DNA from 2 places in the Alteromonas sp. PRIM-21 genome. Region 1 is predicted to be linked to the other one. Evidence: predicted binding sites of a transcription regulator. Region 1 holds the regulator's gene; the other holds the start of a gene.
What was found. The regulator FNR, encoded in region 1, switches genes on or off when oxygen is low (the NO sensors DNR and NnrR bind a similar motif). The targets are predictions, from matches to a motif close to TTGATCTAGATCAA.

Region 1 (9,347 bases):
CTCAAGCGCCGCTGCGTGTAACAGCTATGGCGTCTAGTTAATCTACCTTTTGAACAATTAGGTATCAGGTTAGCAACTGATACCTAATTTGCTCAGCAACGCGCGCGATGGTTTCTTCGCCCTTTGCGCACAGTTCTTCCGCCCTATGAAACTCCATAATACCCACATCAGTAAGTTGAGGTTCGATAAGTATATCTGGCGGATCGCCGGCTAAACGTGAACGGGTAACGCGAGCTTGAAGTATCTCAAGTGAACTGCTCATTACACTCATAATCCCCGGCGGATTGCGCTTATTCACCTTTGCCGGAACTTCGGTAAATTCTTCTTCGACTTTTTCAATAACATCGGTCGCGATACTTTCTTCAGTATTCACATCGTCAGAAGCATTAACTTGAAGCTGCTCTTCATTTTCCTCTGATGCTTTGTCATCTTTACTGTCTGGCGAAAACCATTGACGCAATACGTTTTGGCTTTTAGTAAAAAAGTCTTCGGTTTTACGTTGGTTTTCTTCGTGATCTTGCCTTAACTTTTCTAATCGAAGCGGGCGAAAATCGGCGTTAAGATTAACTGCAATTACAAAGTCTGCGCCTAGCTGTCGACACAGGTTAACCGGTACAGGGTTAACAACTGCGCCATCTACTAACCAGCGATCACCATGTGCCACGGGCGTAAAAAGTGCCGGAATAGCGCAAGATGCTTGAATGGTGTCGCCAATAGGACCTGAATTAAATACCACTTCACGTCCTGTATATAGGTCAGTCGCCACTGTTGCAAAGGGCTTAAGCATTTCTTCATACGAGGAAACACAAAACTCGCTAGCAAGCTTGTCAAAAACTTTTTGTCCGCTAGCAATGCCGCCTCGCCTGAGCCCTACACCCATAAGCGCGAGCACCTGCCAGTCGCTAAGCGAACAGGCCCATTCTTTTAAACCTTCTAGCTTGCCACTTGCGTAGGCAGCGCCAACATAAGCACCGATCGAGCAACCAGCTACAACGTCAATTTTAACGCCAAGCTTTTCCAACGCTTCAATTATACCAATGTGAGTCCAGCCCCTTGCGGCACCGGCACCTAACGCAAGTCCAATTTTCATTTACTTTGGTTCCATAATATTTACTACCTCGATAGCGTTATCTTCATCGCTAAGATCTGCACTATTTTCTGTAGTAAAAGAAGGTTCATCAAATCCGATATCACCATCTGCAACGGGGCCGTCTTGGGTGGCAATAGACTTAAAGTCATAAAGGTTACTGTCTACAAGGTGTGAAGGGGCCACGTTTTGAAGCGCGCGGAACATTGATTCAATACGACCTGGGAAACGGCGGTTCCAGTCTTGAAGCATTGCTTTGATATTCTGACGCTGTAGATTTTCCTGTGAACCACAAAGGTTACACGGAATTATTGGGAACTCAGCGGCTTGTGAATATTTCAAAATGTCCTTTTCGCTACAGTAAGCTAGTGGGCGAATAACAATATGTTCACCGTTATCGCTGACCAGTTTTGGTGGCATAGATTTTAGCTTACCACCATGAAACATATTTAAGAAAAAAGTTTCTAGCATGTCGTCACGATGGTGACCTAATGCAATTTTAGTCGCGCCTAACTCTTTCGCTGTACGGTACAAAATACCACGACGCAAACGAGAACAAAGCGAACAGGTCGTTTTCCCTTCAGGAATTTTGTCTTTAACAATAGAGTAGGTGTCTTCTTCTACAATCTTGTAGTCAACGCCAATGCTGTCTAAGTACTCGGGTAAGATATGTTCGGGAAAACCAGGTTGCTTTTGGTCAAGATTTACCGCAACAATATCAAAATGAATAGGCGCAATCTTCTTTAAAAACAATAGAATATCAAGCATGGTATAGCTGTCTTTACCGCCAGATAAACACACCATGACTTTGTCGTTGTTTTCAATCATACCGAAATCGCCAATGGCCTTACCCACGTTGCGACGAAGTCGTTTCTGAAGTTTGTTGAAGTTGTACTTTTGCTTACTTTGCGCGGCGTTTAACGTCGGCGCGTCAGCACTGCTTGTGCCTAAACTCATAATTAACTAGCTTGGTTTGTGATAAAGGCGTCATTATACATTAAAGCGCCTTTTCGAGACTATGGCTGAGTGGTTAAATTTATCGAGAAGCGTTAAGTACTGATTAAAGCGTGTGTTATTAATTCGCGTAATTAACCGCTAAATGCGAGTTTTTTTATGAAAAGCGCCCATCGCCGACTCGCCATTTGTCGCCATTAAGTGTCTTGATATTTAAGCGCAATTAAGTCGTTAACTACACGGTTATAGGTGATTCAAATCCATCGGGCTTAATTGCTAATACGTCACAATTCAGTTCATCGATAACGTGTTCGGCAGTATTGCCAATAAGCGCTGCTGAAATACCCACCCGTCCCACGGTACCTATTACAACTAACTCTGCATCCAGTGTTTTTGCTACTTGTGGGATAACTTTTTCAGGTAAGCCTTCTTTAACCACACATTTATTATCTGGAATACCGTATTTGAGTGCGTGACTACGCATTTCTTTAATATGATGGTTTTTTACCGCATCGTGATACGTGTCTGGGTCAAACTCCGGCACTTCGATGGCAATGTTGAGTGGTGTTGAAGGGTAGCTGTTGACTAAATTAACGTTACCTTTCAGCAAAGAGGCATAGTCATTCGCGATTAATGTAAGCTTGTCGTTTAGTGCAGCGTGTTCATCATCTTCGCTCCCTACGTTCACTGCAGCAATGATTTCACCGCCTTCTGGCCAATCATGTTCTTTCACGAGTAGTACAGGGCGAGGGCATTTGCGCATTAAGTGCCAGTCCGTAGGTGTAAAGATCACTGACGCAAGGTCGTCATGTTTTTTAGTAGCTTTTACTACTAAGTCAATTTGGTTATTAAGGGCGTAATAAATAATCGACTCATAAGCACGGTTGTTCCACTCAACCACAATATCGGTCTCTGAAAAGCCTTGTTCTTTTAGCTGGGCAGATAGCCATTTGGCGTGTTCTTTTGTAACGGCATCGCGCATTGATTCACGTTCGTCGGGGCTAAGCATGGTTGTCATATCGTAAGACAAATCATATACCACCATCATAGCGGTAACCGTGGCGCCGGTTTTTGATGCAAGTTCATAGGCACGGCTTAGGGCAGGCTGGTTGTCGCGTTCCGCGTCCACCACGGCAAGAATTCGTTTACACTCAATCATAACGTCTCCTCAACTACAAAGCTTCGTATCGCTGTCGACATCGATATTGTTTCAAAACAGTTTATATAAACCATTTACATTAACTATAAACGACATTTAGAAAAACGTGAGTTGTTTTGGATCAAGGCGTAAATAATTCGTTGATAAACTAAAAAGCGCGCATGTAGCGCGCTTAAGATAAAAGAAGAATAAATTAACCGTTACAAACTACGCTAGGGCCATTTAACGCCTCTAGCTTGGTATTTAACCGATCAAAATCCAAAATAGAGATCAATTTTCCGTCTACCTTGATAATGTTTTCCTTCTGAAAACGACTTAATAGACGGCTAATGGTTTCTATCGTTAAGCCTAAATAGTTGCCGATTTCGTTTCGGGTCATAGTTAGGTGAAACTCTCTGTGCGAAAAGCCACGCTCTTCAAAACGCTGGGAAAGGTGTGATATAAAATACAGCAAACGCTCTTCAGCAGTACGCTTGTTTAAAAGCATGATCATGTCGTGATCTTGTTTTATCTCAGCGCTCATAAAGCTCATGATCTGATGGCGTAGTTTGGGAAATTGAACCGACATTTCATCAAGTGTGTCATAAGGCAGTTCACACACCATGGCGGTTTCTAGCGCAGAAGTGTAACTTTGATGCTTACTTTCACGCAGGGCATCAAAACCAATAATATCACCCGGGAAGTGGAAGCCGGTGATTTGCTCTTCACCTTCTTGATTAGTTACAAATGATTTAAAAGAACCTGTTCTTACCGCAAAAAGGGAACGAAATTTATCGCCAGTTTGAATGAGCGTATCGCCTTTATGAAGCGGTTTTTTGCGCTCGATTATATCGTCAAGAGATTCAATTTCTGTTTTGTTTAGTGCAACGGGTAAACACAGGTGACTAAAGCTACAGTTTTGACAGTGAATAGAAAATTGGCTTCCTTTGCTCATAATGCATGCTCTTTTAAAGACCCCACGACAATAATACACCTATTTTTAAACGATTGCGCCATGAATAAGATAGGCTGCATATATGGCCATTATTACTGCGATGAGTTGTCTAACGTGACTGTTTTGAAAACTACTAACAATATACTGACTGCCTGCACTTGCTGCGAGTAGCGTTGGCAAAGTACCTAAACCGAAGAAAAACATCACGGCGGCGCCTTGTACTGCATTGCCAGCAGCCAAAGACCAAGTAAGTGTTGAATACACTAATCCACAAGGTAACCAGCCCCAGATAAACCCATAAGGGATAGCGCTAAAAGGGGTTTTGAACGGTAAAAAACGCTTAGATAGTGGCTGCAGTTTAGAAAACAATCCTTTTCCAGCGCTTTCCAATACCGTTAAACCCGTCCACCATTTACCTAAATAACAGGCTAGCAACAACAGCATAAGGCCGCTAAGCAAAGATAGGGCATAGTTGGCAAGGGGCACGTAGTCGGCGGCTATTTTTCCAAGCGCCCCAGTTAGCGCGCCAGCGATGGTGTAGCTTGCTATACGTCCTATATTGTAGGCTAGGGTATAGGGTAATGCTGAAGCACCTTTTGGTGACACCATTCTTAGCGCTGCCACTATACCACCGCACATGCCCACGCAGTGAACACCGCCAGCTAAGCCGATAAGAAAGGCTGAGAAATAATTAATCCCCTCCATGCGACTCTTGGCTTTTATCTACTTTACTATCCTGAAATTGCTTGCGTTGCTCAGCGAGCTTTTTTTCCTCAGGCGGAAGGTCATCATCAAACAAAATACTGTAACCCTGACGGTCTAAATCTTCAAACTGATTGGTTTTAACCGCCCAGAAGAATATCACAATTGCCACAGCTACTATGATGATCGCGATTGGTATTAAAACGTAAATTATGCTCATACTATTTGCCCAGAAGTCGCGTAGAGTTTGTCACTACTATGATACTGCTTAATGACATTCCAACAACCGCCATCCACGGTGAAAGCAGGCCTGATACGGCGAAGGGTAAGATCAGCACATTGTAACCTAACGACCAACCAATATTTTGTCTTATTTTTTGTTTCACTTGGTGCGAGGTTTTAATTAACTCCGGTACAGAAAGTAGCTGGTCGCCTAGCAATATCACGTCGGCAGCAGTCTTCGCAACATCTGTCGCATTACCTACTGCTATCGCTACATCGGCACTAGCAAGCACTGGCGCGTCATTAATACCATCGCCCATCATCATTACCTTGGAGCCCGATTGCTGCATAGCTTGAACCGCTTCGTATTTCTGTTCTGGGGTAAGACCCCCTTTAGCGGTGGAAATTGGTAAAGGTTTCGTTAGGGAGTCGACGTTTTGCTGTGTATCGCCGCTTAATACAGCTAGGGTATGACTTTTTGCCAATATATCGAGGGTTTCTTGGGTATCGTCACGCAGTGAGTCACGAACTTCAAAAGCCGCCATAATACGGCCTTTGACGGTAAGAAACACATTAGCCGAGGGGTAACCCTCGATAAATGATTGCTGTGATTCGTGAACACTGAATGCTGCTGAGCCCATGCAAAATAGTGTGTCATTAATTTCACCGCTAATTCCACCACCTGGCGTGACCGTAAAATTGGACACTTTGTGTACGGTGTTGCCGTTTGACGTTTTATCACCGCTAACGGTCTTATTATCGCTAAAGGCTTTATCCCCGCTAAAGGCTTTAGCAATAGGGTGCTCAGAGCGAGATTCAAGTGCGCGTGCAATGGAAAACGCGCTGTCGCTGTCTACGCCGTCAGCATACCAGGCGTTTGATATAGTGAACTTACCTTGTGTAAGCGTACCGGTTTTGTCGAGCGCGATAGTGTCAATGCCAGTTATTTGCTCAAGAGCATCGGCTCGCTTTAGCAAAATGCCTTGTCTGTTTAATTTCGCCATAGCGCAAGTGAGCGCTGATGGTGTGGCTAACCCTAAGGCGCAAGGGCAGGTTGCTACTAGCACCGAAATGGTGATCCAAAATGCATCAACACTGCCGTTATAGGCCCAAAAGGTGTAGGTTAACGCTGAAATCAGCAGTACCGCAGTTACAAAATATCGAGAAAAATTATCGGCTATTTGCGCGGCCTTGGGTTTGCTGGCCATCGCACTTGCTTGAAGCCTCACAATTTGATTTACCAGCGCATTTTTAAGTGTTTGCGTAACAGTAATGGTAAGGCTGCCATCCTGACATACGGTACCACCATATACAACGCTGTTGTTTGTCTTGCGCACAGGGTTAAATTCACCCGTTAGCATAGACTCATCAACCGCAGCGTTACCTTCTGTTACCAGCCCATCAATGGGAATTGTCTCACCGGGCTTAACTAGCACTACATCGTTCACCTTTAGTTGCTTTGCTAAGCATTCAGTAACGCTGCCATCTGGCATTATTTTAGTCGCTGACACAGGAACATACTGCATCATATTGGCAGAAATCTGCGCCGCTCTGTGTCGACTGCGATGTTCTAAGAATCGGCTAAGCAACAGCAGAAAAATGAACATACAAATGGATTCGAAATACACTTCGCCTTGTTCTAGCATGGTAGAGCGAATACCGGCAATATAGGTACCAAATATGGCAAGCGTAACAGGTACATCCATATTAACTGTTCGTGCGCTTAGCGCTTTAGCTGCACCGACATAGAAGGTGCTTCCAGAATACAGTACAACCGGGGTGGTGAGTGTAAGGGCAACCCAGTAAAAATACTGGCGTGTTTCTAATTCGATGGCGCCAAACCAATCAAAATAAAGACCTGTCATCAGCATCATAACCTGCATGGTCATAATACCTGCTAGCCCTAACTTCTTAAGGAAGGTTTTTTGCTCGCGTTTATAACTGGCTTCGTGCTCATCAGGGTGAAATGGAGAGCCAATATAGCCGATGCGTTTCAGCGTAGAGAGAATTTGGCTAAGCTTAATTTGAAACGGTGACCAAGTAACTAAAGCCCGACGCTCTTGAACATTTACAGCTACTTGCTTGATGCCTTCAACTTTCGATAATTGCTTTTCAATAAGCCAGCCACAGGCAGCGCATGTAATGCCTTCAAGGGTTAGCTGAATTTGCTTATCTTGCCCTTCTTCAAACACAAACTCTTCCTGAAGGGAAGGGTCGTCATAGACTTTGAGTTTGTCTAAGGTTTCCAAAATCCCATCGTCAGACTTTTGCGCAGGTTCGGTCCTAAACTGGTAATAGTCTTCTAAACCATTGTTAACAATAGCTTCAGCTACCGCTAAACAACCTGGGCAACACATATCTCGTTGTTGCCCCAATATGACAGTAGTGAATTTCCCATCGTCTACGGCTGCCACAGGCAGCCCACAATGGTAACAATCGTGATTGGCCATTATGGATTGAACTTCATTTTACCAGTATGGGGTAGATAGACCGTGTTTTGAATTTTCCAGCTATCATCAATAGGTGTGAGCGATATGCGCCATTTACCGTCTAGGTTTTCTTCAATAAAACCGCGATAAATACCGTTAGCGTCGCGACTTAGTAAAACGCTGACATCACGCTCTTCAAGCGTGACGTGATAAAAGCTTAGCTTAACCGCATTACCTTCTTGAGGAATGCCTGAATGGAACTGCAGCGCGATGCTACCGTCTTCGATGGTTAAATCGGTAGTAATATTTAAACGGCGGGCGATTGCCTCTTTGTCCAAGCGTGCATTAATTGCTTTACCTTCTTTGTAGTAATCGTCTACAACAAGGCTATCTTCAGTAGAAATAGCAAGGTTTAACAACACGCCGCCCATGATCAGGGTAATGATAGGTACGGCAATTAAAAACCAGGGCCAGAATTCTTTATACCAGGGTCTATTCATTTAATTATTTACTCGTCTTTACTTCACTAGCAAGGTCGCTAACAACATATCTATTATTACTAGTGGACAGCCGAATTTGAACTGCATAATAACGATAAATATGGTGTTGGTAATTCTCACCTACAGCCCACTTAATTTGTACGTAATGGCACTGTCTATATGGCTGTATTTTCTCATAAAAAAAGCCCCGTAGTAACGAGGCTTTTTAAGATATTTAATGATTTAAATCATTAATCATTTGAAAGGCTGTAAACATACGCTGCAACAACGTGAATTTTGTCATCACCCAAAGTTTTCTTGAATGAGGGCATTACACCGTTACGACCGTAAGTTAGCGTTTCTGTCACTGCTCTGTGGCTGCCGCCGTAAAGCCAGATATTGTCGGTAAGGTTTGGCGCACCAAGTGCTTGGTTTCCTTTACCATCCATACCATGACAAGCCGCACATGCTGCAAAGCGAGCTTGACCTGCTTTCGCTAGCTGTGGGTCCACATCGCGACCGCTTAAACTAAGTACGTAGTTAACCACTTCTTCGATACCGTCTTCACCCATAGCATCTAGCCATGCTGGCATAGCTGCTTTACGACCAAGCGTAAGAGTTTCAACGATTTTCGCACCTGAACCACCGTACAACCAGTCGTTGTCCGTTAGGTTAGGGAAGCCGCCATTTTGACCACGTGCATCAGAACCGTGACACTGAGAGCAGTTCTGTAGGAATAAACGCTGACCTACTTTATTTGCTTCTGGGTCTTTAGCCAGTTCTTCAACAGGAACTTGTGCATACGCTTCGAAGATCGGATCGAACTTCTCGGCAGCGAAATCTAGTTCACGGTCATATTCTACTAGGTAGCCTTGCTCTTTTGCGTCAATACGCGCTTGAGCAGACTCTTCTAGCGACTGGATATTTTGGTTAGAACTCTTCCAACCCCAAATACCTTCGTACGCACCTAGGCCAGGATAAAGCGCTAGGTATATAAAGCCCCAAACGATGGTCATGTAGAACATAATTGTCCACCAGCGAGGTAGTTGGTTATTCAACTCCTCAATACCATCAAATTCGTGGCCCATTGACTCACCTTCAGCGACGCCAGTCTTGTTAGACAGGCACCAGCGAAGAAGGAAGTAGCAACCAATGATCAACCCTAGGGTTATCACTGAAATCCAAATTGTCCAAAACATACTCATGAGTTCGAGACTCCTGCTAATCTTCTTTTGATTTTTCTTTTTCTTCGTCTGCAAACGGTAAGTTTGCTGCTTCGTCGAATTTCTTCTTGTTGCGGCCGCTAAACGCCCACCACACGACGCCGATGAAGCTTACAAAGACGATGACAGTAAAAATGCTGCCTACAATTCCCTGGTCC
Region 2 (9,347 bases), on a different contig from region 1:
AAGTAAGACCGAATAAACTTCGCCACAAACGGTTTTCTGTGCGCCAGCCTTCTACGCCTTGCCTTGCATAATGGGCCAATACGCCGCGTTCTACCTGCTGATTTTGGCTTACATCAATATCTAACGACCTGCTTGCATTTCGCAGCATATCGGTAACGGTACTGGTACGCTTTTTATGGTATTTACGGGCATAAAAATCTTCGGCAAACGCTAATAGCGTATCAGATTGAGGGTTATCAATAATGCCCTCAAGAGCTTGTTTGACGTCATCTTCTTGACCGTCTTTATAGCTCTCTCTAAGCCACTTTTCTTTTGCTTTATCGCTTTGCGCTAGTTTTAAAATGTCTAACCCTTTGGCCCTATCAAAAGCCAACACTTTAAGCCCAAGTGCATAAAGCAACTGGTCGCGATAGAAACTGGCTGACACACCTTCTGTAGCAGGGAAATCACTTTCCGCTAAGGCAAGTAACATATCATTGTTATAAAAGGCTAGCTGGCTATAGTGGTTGGCGTAAAACCAAGCGGCTTGCGCATCACTTTTACTTTCAAAGCGTGCAGTATCGGTTACCGAATCGGAGCGGGTTCTCATTACACCGAGATCGCGCATAGAAAACTGATTCAGACGGCTTTTGGTATTACCGAAATAGATAAACAGCAAATAGCGAAGCGCATTATCAAACAAACACACCAAATAGTTATTTAGCGAAAAGCTCTCTGGCCAGCCTCTAGCACCGATATGTTCATTAAGTAACGTCACGAGTTTAGGCTTAGTGAGAGACGCCAGCCCCTGCGTACTGCCGTATTCAGCAAGAAGCGCCAACAACGCATCTTTGGTTAGAACGCCGGCGATATCATTAAGCGATGCGTTCGAAAGGTCGCCAAACCACCCGCTATCAATGAGCCAATCTATTTGTGCTTGCGGCTCGGTTATTTCGCCGTAGTTAAACTGGGTTCTGTCAATAACCGCATACTTGCGATTTGCAGCGCGCACCACAATGCATTTTTTGTCATCGTCTAATGCGTTAAAGCGCTCGACAAAATCAGCTGCCTCATCACTCAAAAGCATGCTGTTCGCACCTTCAAAGAACTTAAGGAACTCGTGAAAATGTGTGAGGTAATAACGTGGCGGTAAATCTTTTCGCATGAGGTATCTTTGGCTATGAAAACACCAATAGTGTATATTTATACAGCCAAGTTAATCAAATTAAATCCATATCGAATGTATTTAAAGTCTACTGGCCGGTATTAGACCAAGCCATTTATTAAACACGAACTCTCTGTTTAGACACCCACTGAAAGAACGTTGAAAGCTGTTCGTCATCTAGTAAACGTTGTAAATTGAAATAGTGCTTGGCCAATGTCATCTCATCATAAAAGCGATGTATGCCGCTATGGCACTGCCTACAAATATAGATACCGTCTTGCAGTTCGGCTTTGCTAAAGTGCTTTTTGAAATAGGTGCGTCGGTGCATTTTTTTCGGGATAAGGTGGTGATAAGTAAGGCGCGTTTCTCTATTACAACACGGGCAGTTACCTACTTTATTTGCCACACCATCACCTCTATTCATTCACCTTGCTGCTGTTTATTCGGGCTAATTATTAAGCCTTTCATTTAATAATGGCTATTGCGATTGCCTCAGCGCGTTCTTTTCATAAACAACGGGGTATTTTGCTAAAGAAAATCCACTCGTCTTAGCATTACGTAATAAACACTATTCGTGATTAACAAGGCAATAAAATATGAGCTTAACACGTTCCATGGGCTTCTCCTGCCCTTACTGTATGGCGCCTAACGACGTTGAGATAGATGAGGTTAACGATGTGGGTCAAGTCCAAGTACTCGACTGTCAGGTGTGCTGCCAACCCATAGAGTTGACCACTTATCAGCATGGTGACGACATTCAAATTGAGGCAGAACGAGAAAATGACTAAGCAGTTTACACGCAGCGATATAGATGCGCTTGCACAGCGATACCGAGCTAATCTAGTCAATAGCTTGTCTGGCTTTAAGTCGGCTACGTTAGTGGGTACCACAAACGGAAACACCAACAATTTAGCTATTGTTAGCTCTATCGTTCATGTGGGTGCTAACCCGCCACTTATAGGCATGATAATGCGCCCACACACTGTGGTACGAGATACCCTTAGCAATATAAAGCAACAGGGCTTTTACACGCTAAATCACGTGTCGACTGATTGGGTAGACAAAGCGCACCAAACGTCTGCTCGCTACGCTCCAGATGAGAGCGAATTTGAAGCAGTGGGTTTAACGCCGCAGTTTAGCGAGTCATTTAGTGCACCGTTTGTTAAAGGAAGCGAAATCAAGATGGGCTTAAAGGTGGCGCAACATTTAAAACTGCTTAACGAAACCGAAATGGTTATTGGAGAAATCCAAGAGCTTTATATGCCAGAGAGCATTATTGATGCAGACGGATACGCCGATATAGAAAAAGCAAACACTGCCTGCATTTCTGGTTTAGATAGCTATCATAGCACTACGCGTGTTGCACAATTTGCCTACGCCAAACCCGGAGTCCCCCTAGCTAAAAAATGAACTTGTAGCTGATAGATGGGTCTTATAATTACAATCGGGTATTATTACTCTGAAGTTTATTTAATCTAGATCAAGTGAAAATAAGACATTTCGTTCGATCTTTTTTCAAAAAGAGATAGTATTTAAACATTACACAAAACCTGCCTCTTTGGGCAGGTTTTTGCGTTTAAGGTACTGAATAAAAAAGAATCATTATCGTTTCTATCTCTTAAGGAGAATGTTATGAAATCTGTAAATCGCCGTGACTTTTTAAAACTGTCTGGCTCTACAGTTATCGGTCTTACATTAGGTGGTGTAGCGTTACGTGCACAAGCTCAAGAACAATTGAGTGCTGATGACCCAACTGCGAAAGCATTAAACTACACACCGTCTTCAACCGTTGAAGGTGCAAAATGTGCAAACTGCATGTACGTGCAGGGTGCCGATGGCGAACAATATCGCCCTTGTAACATTTTCCCTAATAAGCTGGTTAACGCTGATGGCTGGTGTAGCGCTTGGGTTAAAAAGCCAGGCTAAATAATCACTCGCAGCTACATAAATAGCATACATGAATAGCAAAAGCCCCCGATAATTATCGGGGGCTTTTTAGTTTCAATACTGCTTAACAAACTTCACATTCAATCCACGTGCTTTTATCTAGCGGCTCTCATTTAGTCCATTTTGAATGCCTTTTAAGCTGGGGTCATCAAAACGTGTAGGTAAAAGACCTGGCTTAATGAAAAAGCCATGTTTAGCTTCAAAGACTTTACCTATCTTTAGCACATCTTCATCTTTCCACTTAGCACCGATAAAGCTAATGCCTACTGGAAGACCTTTCACTTCACCCGCGGGTACTGTGAGATGTGGATAGCCGGCAACAGCGGCTAAATAGCCTATACCAATGAAACCAGCCGGCGAATGGTCACCATACACACCGTCGATTAAAAATGAAGGGCTGTTTGAAGGCGCAACCAATACATCTACGTTGTGTTTTGCTAGCAATGCGTCAATACCGTTTTTGCCCGCTGTATCTTGAATAAGGCGAAGGGCGCTTTGATATGCTTCTCTATCAATAGGCGCCGCGTCTAGCGACTTTTCAAAAATATCTTGGTTGAATAACGCTAGCTCTCGCTCGGTTTGGTTGTTAAAAGCAATAAGCTCAGATAGATTTCTTACAGGGATCTCTGCTGGCGACCCCGACAAATATTCGTTGATGCTGTGATGGAATTCGCTGAGTAAAACATTGTAAGAGTCGGCCCAGAAGGAGTCAGGCTGAGAAAAATCACTAATATTCACCAGAGTAGCTCCCGATGCTTTTAATTGATTTAGTGCGTTTTCGTAGACGTCCAGTACATGAGGGTTATCACCTTGACGATACCTGACAACGCCAATGCGTTTGCCTTTTAAATCTGTTGCCAGCATTTTCGATGAAGGCATGTTAGGTTGATGAGACGCTGTATTTTCAGTAGCACTATCGCTTGCATCTTCGCCAGCCATTACAGCAGTCATTAGCCATGCGTCTTGAACGTTTGAGGTCATTGGTCCAGCCGTATCTTGGCTAAAGGAAATAGGTACAATGTGCGTTCTTGAAAGTAAACCAACGGTTGGTTTAAAGCCGACTACACCGTTAATAGATGCTGGGCAGATTATAGAGCCATTGGTTTCAGTACCTACGGCAAGTGACGCTAATCGAAGCGACATCGCTGCGCCCGAGCCAGACGACGAACCGCATGCGCTTCTTGATAATATGTGAGGGTTTCGAGTTAAGCCACCTACTGCGCTCCAACCGCTTATCGATGATTCAGAACGAAAATTTGCCCATTCAGACAAATTTGTTTTACCTAAAATAATCGCGCCCGCTGCTTTTAGCTTCGCAACAATGGGGGCGTCTCGCCCGGTGTCGTTATTGATTAGCGCCATAGAACCTGCTGTTGTGGGCATTTCTGCGCTTTCAATATTGTCCTTTAGCAATACTGGAATACCGGCTAACGGGCCTAATTCAGCTCCACTGGCAAATTGTTTATCGATTGATTTAGCTTCAGCTAAGGCATTGGGGTTTAGCGCTAAGACACTATTTGTCTTTTTATCCAACTCACCAATACGAGCTAAATACCCGCTCACAAGCTCTGCCGATGTAATATCGCCTTGAGCAATAGCTTGAGCCTGCAGGTATGCTGGCTCATCTAGCCACCTTTCATTATCGCTATCTTCATAGTGCGATTGCGACACGCAGGCGGTACACAGCAAGGTTACAGCCAGTAAATACCACTGTTTCAACATAGAGCTTTCCTTAACGCATTGTTTTTATGAGAACGTTCTTATGCCATGACCTTTGTATCATCGGGCCTTATCTACGATGAGGTAAAAAGTGACGGACATAAACGTATTGCTACGTTTGATATACGTTGAATCAAAAATGGTTCACTGTCTACACGATAAAATACGCATTTACAGTTTGGTGGGCGCCTTTGGCAGTTTGTGAAGCAGATTATCAAGCTGATATTCATCGAGCAGTAATTGATACCGACCATCTGCAATAAAGCGATGAAGGGTTGCATTAAACTCTGCTCTCAGCTTTGGGTTAGGTATAGCCGCGCGATATATTGAGATAGGAAACAACTCGTGGAATACGGTTTCCTCTTTGTCATAGGCGCTGTTTTTCGACCTGAAGTAGTTAAAAATATTTCTATCTAAAACAATCGCGTCCACGTGGTCGAGCATGAGCATATCGACTTGACGGTCTTGCCTTGCCATTTCCATATACATTGGCTCTAGCGATAATGCTTGCTTGAACTCTTCACCTAATACCGACTGCGCAGTTTGAAACCCAATGACACGCTTTCCTTTGAGATTACTGACTTCGCTGATAACAAAGTTATTTTGCGTTTTTGTCACAACGACATTTTGATAAATAATGTATGGGTCGGATAGGACAGAATCATCTACATCGTGCGCAGCGCTTTGTGTAAGACCTATATCCACAGTACTATCTTTTAGAAGCCGAGCAGTACGCCCAAATGGAACATAGATGGGCGAAAGCGTATGCCCCATTTCCGCTAATATGGCTCTTACCAGGTCAATTTCAAAACCGCTGTGTTCTTGTGAAATAACATAGGGAGGCTTATTCCAGCCAACCACCACGTCTAATTCACGGGCTTTAGTAGGCAAAGCAATGGCAACAGCACACAAAAAAGGGATAAGAATACGCATAAAACTCCGGTTAACCATACAATCGAACCGCATTGATAACTACTATAAGCGCATTATTGATTCATACTAGTGGACAAAAGACTAAGGCACTAAAGCCTCACTGACACAGAAAATGGTGCCTATTGTTACCGCTTTTCACTTGCTTTCATTTTGTTTAACGCCAAGCAAAGGTACAATAACTCTCAAAGGTCCCAACGAACGATAAATATGGCTTGGCTACAACTTCGAATTAATACTTCTTCTGAATACGCGGAATCAATAGGTGACATGCTAACTGCAAATGGCTCCCAAGCGGTTACCTATGTCGACGCGAAAGACACCCCAATGTACGAACCCAAGCCGGGTGAAGTGTTACTGTGGCCAGACACACAAGTAGTGGGTTTGTTTGAAGCAGATGCGGATATGAAAAGTATTCTGCAGCGCCTAGGTAAAGCTAAAGTGCTTGGCCCAGACTTTAAATACAAGCTAGAGCCGCTTGAAGACAAAGACTGGGAGCGGGAGTGGATGGATAACTTCCATCCTATGCAGTTTGGTGAGCGCTTGTGGATTTGCCCTAGCTGGCGTGATGTTCCAGACCCTGATGCCGTTAACGTGATGTTGGACCCGGGCCTTGCTTTTGGCACAGGTACGCACCCTACTACTGCACTTTGCCTACGTTGGTTAGACGGCATAGATATGACAGATAAAACTGTGGTCGATTTTGGCTGTGGCTCAGGCATTTTAGCGCTGGCAGCATTAAAACTAGGTGCTAAGCGCGTTATTGGTATTGATATTGACCCGCAGGCCCTGCAAGCCACAAAAGAAAACGCACGCCGCAATGGCGTTGAAGACCGACTAGATGTGTATCTACCGGAAGACCAACCTGAACTAGAAGCCGATGTAGTTATGGCAAATATATTGTCAGGCCCATTACTAGAACTTCAGAGCGTTATTACTAATTATTGCACAAAAGACGGCTTATTAGTGCTTTCTGGCATACTGGCAGAACAAGTTACTCGAATTGAAGATGCTTATGCGAGCGATATTACGCTTGAACCCAGCGCCATTGACGGAGAATGGGCGCGAGTGTCGGGCAAAAAACACTAAGCGCGATTGAAAAACTGACTAGACGGTTAATTTAACGTCTAGTCAAATTAGAACCTTTACGGTAAACCACCCCAATATTGCGACGAAAATTCATACGATAAAAATCGTCAGCATCTAATTATTTGTTAATTTTTTTCACATTACAGCCCTTTCAAATCGGGGGCTGTAAGACTTTCGTACAATATTTAGTCTAAAAATCGGCGTTAGCTTACTAATGTGACAGATTTTTTTCACTGTCAAGACCACGAAGTGAAATTTTGTGTGATTTTTAGCCTTTTCAAGCCTTGCGAAAACACGTACACTTAGCGCCCCGTTTTAGCCGGGTGTATATTTTCTGTGCAGTTTTAGATGGCGAGCTATACATTTTACAATGCGAATTGGACCTTACGAGTTAGAAAACAATTTGATGTTGGCCCCCATGGCTGGCGTAACAGACAGACCGTTTCGCCAACTTTGTAAGCGCCTTGGTGCAGGGCTTGTTGTTTCAGAAATGCTTTCGAGTAATCCGAAGGTGTGGAACACAGCTAAATCACAAGCGCGTATGAATCATGAGGGTGAAGAAGGCATTCGCTCTGTACAGATAGCTGGGGCTGACCCTGAGCTTATGGCTCAAGCGGCACAATTTAATGTAGATAACGGTGCGCAAATCATCGACATCAACATGGGTTGTCCTGCTAAAAAGGTCAATAAGAAGCTAGCAGGTTCTGCGCTTCTTCAATACCCAGACACAGTGGAAGCGATTATTAAAGCAGTAGTTAATGCTGTAGATGTACCCGTGACACTGAAAATTCGTACCGGCTGGAACCCAGAAAATCGCAATGGGGTAGACATTGCCCGCATTGCAGAGCAAAACGGCATACAGTCGCTTGCTGTTCATGGCAGAACGCGAGCTTGTATGTATAAAGGAGAAGCTGAATACAGCACCATACGTCAAATAAAGGCGGCAATTTCAATTCCGGTTATTGCAAATGGTGACATTACTTCTCCAGAGAAAGCACAAGAGGTGCTGAATTACACCGGTGCAGATGGCGTAATGATAGGTCGCGGCGCGCAAGGTAAGCCTTGGATATTTAAACAAATCCAACATTATCTTGAAACGGGCGAGAACCTAGCACCACCGCCGCTGTCAGAGCAATATGAGATTTTGCACGAGCATGTAGCTAATGTGCAGGACTTTTATGGCGACATAGCCGGTGTAAGAATTGCCCGTAAGCACGTGGGCTGGTATCTCGCGGAGCACGATACGGATCGTCAGTTTCGTAAAACGTTTAACGCTATCGATGACGCGAATGAGCAACTCGATGCACTAAATGCATATTTTCAAGCGCTGCAGACACGAGAGACCCGACAGATCTCTCCCGCAGCATAGTGATGACTAACTTAAGAGCAACACAGTATTATGTTCGATCAAAACGTGACTTCACCTTTTACTACTACAGTAACTACGCCTTCACAAACGCAAGCTCAAAAGCCACTGCGTGACTCTGTAAAGCAAGCGGTTAACAAGTACCTTAAGCAATTGGATAACGCAAACATCGATAACCTGTACGAAATGGTACTGGCTGAAGTTGAAGCGCCGCTGCTAGAAGAAGTCATGACTTACACACGCGGCAATCAAACCCGCGCTGCCATCATGATGGGCATCAACCGTGGCACACTTCGCAAGAAGCTTAAGCAATACGGCATGAACTAAGATTCCAAGGGCTTTGCCCACCAAAGAGCACCAAACGGTGCTCTTTTTGTTTCAACACTACAACATTAGAAACTTAAAATTTATGCAAACACCAAAACCTATTAAACGTGCTCTCCTTAGTGTCTCTGATAAAACTGGTATCCTCGATTTCGCGACAGCGCTGCATAACGCTGGCGTAGAACTTCTGTCGACGGGCGGTACCGCGAAACTACTTGCTGATGCTGGCTTACCTGTGAAAGAAGTCTCTGATCACACAGGTCACCCAGAAATCATGGCAGGTCGTGTTAAAACTCTTCACCCTAAAATTCATGGCGGTATCCTTGGTCGTCGCGGTACCGATGAAGCAGTGATGGAAGAACACAGCATTGCGCCTATCGACCTTGTGGTAGTAAACCTATATCCGTTCGCTGCAACAGTGGCAAACGAAGACTGTACGCTAGAAGATGCAATTGAAAATATTGATATCGGTGGCCCAACGATGGTGCGCGCTGCTGCAAAAAACCATAAAGATGTGACTATTGTGGTTAATGCGGCGGACTACGCGCGCGTACTTGCTGAGATGAACGACAATAACGGCTCTTTGTCTTACAGCACACGCTTCGATCTAGCCATCAAAGCATTTGAACACACAGCTGAATACGACGGCATGATTGCGAACTATTTCGGTGCCCGTTTAGATAGTGCTGCATGCGAAACAGGTTGTTGTGAAGATAGCAGCGAATTCCCGCGTACTTACAACATGCAGCTTACTAAGAAGCAAGACCTTCGCTATGGCGAAAATAGCCATCAAGAAGCGGCCTTCTATGTAGAAAACGATATTCAAGA

Region 2: the regulator FNR is predicted to act here: its motif matches at 2,615-2,628, upstream of IW644_RS12990 (high-potential iron-sulfur protein).

The regions. Positions count from the first base shown of each region.
Region 1 is NZ_JADOEK010000003.1:111,562-120,908, forward strand. It holds gene IW644_RS07160 (DUF2987 domain-containing protein) at 1-41, shown strand, start outside; gene IW644_RS07165 (patatin-like phospholipase family protein) at 65-1,090, opposite strand; gene ttcA (tRNA 2-thiocytidine(32) synthetase TtcA) at 1,091-2,044, opposite strand; gene uspE (universal stress protein UspE) at 2,277-3,200, opposite strand; gene fnr (fumarate/nitrate reduction transcriptional regulator Fnr) at 3,394-4,134, opposite strand; gene IW644_RS07185 (sulfite exporter TauE/SafE family protein) at 4,180-4,839, opposite strand; gene ccoS (cbb3-type cytochrome oxidase assembly protein CcoS) at 4,826-5,056, opposite strand; gene IW644_RS07195 (heavy metal translocating P-type ATPase) at 5,058-7,508, opposite strand; gene IW644_RS07200 (FixH family protein) at 7,508-7,987, opposite strand; gene ccoP (cytochrome-c oxidase, cbb3-type subunit III) at 8,218-9,171, opposite strand; gene IW644_RS07210 (cbb3-type cytochrome oxidase subunit 3) at 9,188-9,347, opposite strand, start outside.
Region 2 is NZ_JADOEK010000008.1:199,111-208,457, reverse strand. It holds gene IW644_RS13010 (exonuclease domain-containing protein) at 1-1,144, opposite strand, end outside; gene IW644_RS13005 (hypothetical protein) at 1,263-1,550, opposite strand; gene IW644_RS13000 (CPXCG motif-containing cysteine-rich protein) at 1,741-1,932, shown strand; gene IW644_RS12995 (flavin reductase family protein) at 1,925-2,554, shown strand; gene IW644_RS12990 (high-potential iron-sulfur protein) at 2,777-3,070, shown strand; gene IW644_RS12985 (amidase) at 3,191-4,813, opposite strand; gene IW644_RS12980 (substrate-binding periplasmic protein) at 4,982-5,743, opposite strand; gene prmA (50S ribosomal protein L11 methyltransferase) at 5,951-6,829, shown strand; gene dusB (tRNA dihydrouridine synthase DusB) at 7,200-8,198, shown strand; gene fis (DNA-binding transcriptional regulator Fis) at 8,229-8,522, shown strand; gene purH (bifunctional phosphoribosylaminoimidazolecarboxamide formyltransferase/IMP cyclohydrolase) at 8,605-9,347, shown strand, end outside.